Oharaeibacter diazotrophicus: one gene and its partner. The main gene of each other region encodes a partner of the protein of the gene in region 2 in a complex. Links are inferred from orthologs where the notes say so. Each region holds a gene or a part of one and is shown on either strand. Other genes may lie near its edges.

Region 1 (2,874 bases), on a different replicon or contig from region 2:
TCCGGCGGACCGGCGGTATCCTCGCTGCCGACGTGCGGCGGCCGGCCGATGTCGAGGCTGTGGGAGATGGTCGCGACGCGCTCGCCGACGAAGGCGCCGGCCGCGGCGGCGTCCTTCCTGCGGGCGGCGGCGAGCAGGGCGGTCGCCTGCGCCACGAGGTCGGCCGGCGGCTCGACGGTGTCGCCGGGCGCGATCTTCGGCGCCTCGTAGGCCAGACCGGCCGCCGCGTCCGAGACGCCGGCGACGAGGACGAGGACGACGGCCAAGGCGGTGTTTCGCATCAAGAATCTCCCGAGTGCCCGCAGCATGGATCGGACACCGGGAGAAACACAAGCGCGGCCTTCGCCGGGGGAGGGGAGGTGTGTGGGCCTCTCGCGACGGGCATCCCCCTCGTCCGCCGCTGCCGCGGCACCTTCTCCCGCAAGGGGAGAAGGAAGGGAAACCCCGTGGGGAGGAGGAAAGAAGGCGCCCCGCCGGTCTAAGGGGTACTCCCGTTCATCCGCGTCGCTTCCTTCTCCCCTTGCGGGAGAAGGTGGCCCGGAGGGCCGGATGAGGGGGATGCGCGGCCGTCGAACTGTCTGGCCGACCCGGTCGCGAACCGAAGCCCATCATGCCCCCGAAACGCGAAAAGGCGGGCCTTGCGGCCCGCCTTCCCTTGGGATGGTGGCTTGATCGGACGATCGATCAGAAGTCCATGCCGCCCATGCCGCCGCCCGGCATCGCCGGAGCCGGCTTGTCCTTGGGCAGCTCGGCGACCATCGCCTCGGTGGTGACCAGCAGGCCGGCGACCGACGCCGCGTCCTGGAGGGCGGTGCGGACGACCTTGGTCGGGTCGATGATGCCGGCGGCGATCATGTCGACGTAGGTCTCGTTCTGGGCGTCGAAACCGAAGGTCTCGCCGCTCTCGAGCACCTTGCCGACCACGATCGAGCCTTCGACGCCGGAGTTCTCGGCGATCTGACGGATCGGAGCCTCGAGCGCGCGGAGCACGATCTTGATGCCGGCCTTGATGTCGGCGTTCTCGGAGGAGAGCGCCTCGACGGCCTTCTTGGCGCGCAGCAGGGCGGTGCCGCCGCCCGGAACGATACCCTCTTCCACCGCGGCGCGGGTGGCGTTCAGGGCGTCGTCGACGCGGTCCTTGCGCTCCTTGACCTCGACCTCGGTCGAGCCGCCGACGCGGATCACCGCGACGCCGCCCGCGAGCTTGGCGAGGCGCTCCTGCAGCTTCTCACGGTCGTAGTCCGAGGTGGTCTCCTCGATCTGCGCCTTGATCTGCGCGACGCGGCCGGTGATCTCGTCCTTGGAGCCGGCACCATCGACGATGGTGGTGTTCTCCTTGGAGATCTGCACTTTCTTGGCGCGGCCGAGCATGGCGAGCGTGACGTTCTCGAGCTTGATGCCGAGATCTTCCGAGATCACCTGGCCGCCGGTGAGGATCGCGATGTCCTCGAGCATCGCCTTGCGGCGATCACCGAAGCCCGGCGCCTTGACGGCCGCGACCTTGAGGCCGCCGCGGAGCTTGTTGACGACGAGCGTGGCGAGCGCCTCGCCCTCGACGTCCTCGGCGACGATCACCAGCGGACGCTGCGACTGCACGACGGCCTCGAGGACCGGCAGCATCGCCTGGAGGTTCGAGAGCTTCTTCTCGTGGATGAGGATGAAGGGATCCTCGAGCTCCGCGACCATCTTCTCGGCGTTGGTCACGAAGTAGGGCGAGAGGTAGCCACGGTCGAACTGCATGCCTTCGACCACTTCGAGCTCGGTCTCGGCGGTCTTGGCTTCCTCGACGGTGATGACACCCTCGTTGCCGACCTTCTGCATCGCCGAGGCGATCATCTGGCCGATTTCCTTCTCGCCGTTCGCCGAGATCGTGCCGACCTGGGCGACTTCGTCCGAGGTCGAGATCTTCTTGGAGCGGGCGGTCAGGTCCTTGATGGCCGCGGCGACGGCGAGGTCGATGCCGCGCTTCAGGTCCATCGGGTTCATGCCGGCCGCGACGGCCTTGGCGCCTTCCTTGACGATGGCCTGGGCCAGAACGGTCGCGGTGGTGGTACCGTCACCGGCGATGTCGTTGGTCTTCGAGGCCACTTCGCGCACCATCTGGGCGCCCATGTTCTCGAACTTGTCCTCGAGCTCGATCTCCTTGGCGACGGAGACGCCGTCCTTGGTGATGCGCGGAGCGCCGAAGGACTTCTCGATGACGACGTTGCGGCCCTTCGGGCCGAGCGTGACCTTGACCGCGTTGGCGAGGATGTCCACGCCGCGCAGCATCTTCTCACGGGCGTCGCCCGCGAACTTCACTTCCTTGGCAGCCATTGTCGCTTATCCCTGGAATGTCGAGTGAAAGACTGGATGACGAGGGTCGCGGCTCAGCCGACGATGCCCATGATGTCGGACTCCTTCATGATGAGGAGATCCTGACCGTCGATCTTCACCTCGGTGCCGGACCACTTGCCGAACAGCACGCGATCGCCGGCCTTGACGTCGAGGGCGACGATCTCACCCTTCTCGTTCCGGGCGCCGGAGCCGACGGCGATCACTTCGCCCTGCTGCGGCTTCTCCTTGGCGGTATCCGGGATGATGATGCCGCCGGCGGTCCGCTCTTCGGACTCGACACGACGAACGACCACGCGATCGTGAAGCGGGCGGAACTTCATGAGGGTCTACTCCTCCGGTACTGCTTCCAGTTGGATCCCCCGACCGCGAGCGCAGGTCCACGCCGCGGTCGGTTCGTATCGGGGTGCTGTTAGCACTCGCCTCTGGTGAGTGCCAGCGCCGGTGAGATAGGCGTGCCGCACGGCGATGTCAAGGATCCGTGACCGCCGTGGTGAACGCGGAAAATGCGCGCGGGCCGAGTCCCCACGGTCCGTGCCG
Region 2 (2,790 bases):
TGTCGCGGACGAGGGCGCGCAGGTCGGAAGTCATCGGGTCGTCTCTCCGGATGCCGCGCGCCGGAGGTCGCGGGGCGAGGCGCCTGCCTTTACGGGAAAACGCGGGCGGCTGCAAAGCGGCCCCGCCGGCCGGACGCGCGAGCGACCGGATCAGGCGCGCTCGAAGCTCAGGTAGTTGCCGCGCCGGCCCTCTCGGAGCGCCTTGGCCTCGTAGCGCGTGCCGGGCCAGCCGGCCCAGGGCGCGCGCCAGTCGTCCGGCCGGGTCGCGGTCCAGCGGAAGGCCGGGTGGCGGCGGACGTGGAACAGCGTCCAGTCGACGTAGCTGTCGATGTCGGAGGCGAAGTGGAAGGCACCGCCGGGCTTCAGCACGCGGGCGAAGCGGTCGAGGTTGTCGGGGCCGACGAAACGGCGCTTGAAGTGGCGCTTCTTCGGCCAGGGATCGGGATAGAGCAATACGACGCGGTCGAGCGAGGCGGCGGGCAGCCAGTCGAGCACCTTCACCGCGTCGGCATCGGAGACGCGGACGTTGGCGAGGTCGCGGGCGCGGACGGCGGCGAGCGCCTTGGCCATGCCGTTGACGAAGGGCTCGACGCCGACGAAGCCGACGTCGGGGCTCTCGCCGGCGCGGTGGACGAGGTGCTCGCCGCCGCCGAAGCCGATCTCGAGACGGATCTCGGCGGGGACGTGCGGGAAGAGGTCGGCGAGCGCTTCCGGCGCCGGGCGGTCGAGCGGGAGGGCGAGGGTCGGCAGCAGGCCGGCGATCAGGTCCGCCTGTCCGGCGCGGAGCGCCTTGCCCTTGCGCCGGCCGTAGAAGGCGGCGTCGCGGACGTCGTCGGTCATGGTGTCGATGGGTCTCTCGGGGGATGGCGACGGCGGCCCGAGCGGGCCGCCGTCGCATTCGGTCGGGCGGTCAGAGCAGCGCCGACTTCAGCGTCTCGGCGAGGTCGAGCTTCTCCCAGGAGAAGCCGCCGTCGTCCTCGGCCGGCCGGCCGAAGTGGCCGTAGGCGGAGGTGCGGGCGTAGATCGGCCGGTTGAGGCCGAGTCGCTCGCGGATGCCGCGCGGCGAGAGGCGGACGACGTCGCGATCCGACAGCAGCGCCTCGACCTTGGCCGGGTCGACGTGGCCGGTGTCGTGGAGGTCGACGTAGATCGACAGCGGGTCCGAGACGCCGATGGCGTAGGACAGCTGGATGGTGCAGCGGTCGGCGAGACCGGCGGCGACCACGTTCTTGGCGAGCCAACGCGCCGCGTAGGCGGCCGAGCGGTCGACCTTGGTCGGGTCCTTGCCGGAGAAGGCGCCGCCGCCGTGCGGGGCCGCGCCGCCGTAGGTGTCGACGATGATCTTGCGGCCGGTGAGGCCGGCGTCGCCGTCGGGACCGCCGATCACGAACTTTCCGGTCGGGTTGACGTGCCAGGACGTCTCGGACCCGATCCAGCCGGCCGGCAGGGTCGCGCGGATGTAGGGTTCGACGATCGCCCGGACGTCGGCCGAGGTGAGGTCGGGGTCGACGTGCTGGGTGGAGAGCACGATCGAGGTCGCCGCGACCGGCTTGCCGTCCACGTAGCGCAGCGTCACCTGGCTCTTGGCGTCCGGGCCGAGCTTCGGCTCGGTGCCGTTCTTGCGGACCTCGGCGAGGCGGCGCAGGATCGCGTGGGCGTAGTAGATCGGCGCCGGCATCAGCTCCGGCGTCTCGCGGCAGGCATAGCCGAACATGATGCCCTGGTCGCCCGCGCCCTCGTCCTTGTCGCCGGCGGCGTCGACGCCCTGGGCGATGTCGGCGGACTGGGCGTGCAGCAGCACGTCGATCTCCGCGGTCTCCCAGTGGAAGCCGTCCTGCTCGTAGCCGATGTCGCGGATGGCGAGCCGGGCGAGGTGGGAGATCAGGTCGGGCGTGATGGTCGAGGGTCCGCGGACCTCGCCGGCGATCACGACCTTGTTGGTGGTGGCGAGCGTCTCGCAGGCGACGCGGGCCTCGGGCGCCTGCGCCAGGAAGGCGTCGACGACGGTGTCGGAGATCCGGTCGCAGACCTTGTCCGGATGACCTTCGGACACGGATTCACTGGTGAAGAGATAATTCCGCCGGGACATGGGATGACCCCTCAAAGTAGACGGACGGCTCCACCCGGACGGGTGGCCGGCCGCATCCTTTTCGCAAAGCGGTCGAGAGGGCGCAAGTGCGGTGCACACGCGGCGCGTTCGGCACCGTTCGGCCGGACGCTCGCGCGGGCGTCCGGCCGAAAGGGGCGATCGGCCGCGCGGCGCGGCCGAGGCTATCGACGCGGCGTTCAGGCCGGGGTGTCGTCGTCCGAGAGCGACTGGACGAGGTCGACGATCCGGCGGCGGACGCGGGCATCCTTGATGCGGATGAAGGCCTTGTTGAGGGAGAGGCCCTCGGAGCTCGACAGGAAGTCCACCACGTAGGAGTGCGGCTGGTTCTCGGCGAAACCCATCGCCTCCTCCGGGGTGCCCGGCGCATCCTCGAAGAAGAAGGAGACGGGGACCTTGAGAACGGTCGCCGTGTGCTGCAGGCGGCTCGCACCGATACGGTTGGTGCCCTTCTCGTATTTCTGGATCTGCTGGAACGTGATGCCGAGCGCCTCGCCCAGCTTCTCCTGACTCATACCCAGCATCATGCGGCGGAGGCGAACCCGGCTACCGACGTGGATGTCGATCGGATTCGGGGATTTCTTGCTTGCCATTCGATCATACTCGTTCGCGAGGTTATGTCTGCGGTATTCTTCTTTCTTGGTCGATCACCCGTTGTTGTGGTTCATCGACCAGCGGTGGTT

The links. The genes of interacting proteins can lie anywhere in the genome.
Region 1: the proteins of metK (region 2) and groL are in contact, whole or in part, in a cryo-EM structure (PDB 8P4O), measured with the Escherichia coli proteins. The link is inferred for Oharaeibacter diazotrophicus from one-to-one orthologs.

What each region holds. Positions count from the first base shown.
Region 1 is NZ_SNXY01000009.1:433,853-436,726, reverse strand. It holds groL (chaperonin GroEL), read right to left. Parts: upstream 2,317-2,874; coding sequence 685-2,316; downstream 1-684. Other genes in the region: groES (co-chaperone GroES), read right to left, coding at 2,370-2,657; EDD54_RS17070 (hypothetical protein), read right to left, coding at 1-281.
Region 2 is NZ_SNXY01000012.1:75,141-77,930, forward strand. It holds metK (methionine adenosyltransferase), read right to left. Parts: upstream 2,090-2,790; coding sequence 911-2,089; downstream 1-910. Other genes in the region: EDD54_RS21745 (polysaccharide pyruvyl transferase family protein), read right to left, coding at 1-34; trmB (tRNA (guanosine(46)-N7)-methyltransferase TrmB), read right to left, coding at 151-840; EDD54_RS21760 (helix-turn-helix domain-containing protein), read right to left, coding at 2,287-2,700. UniProt on the Escherichia coli protein: Catalyzes the formation of S-adenosylmethionine (AdoMet) from methionine and ATP.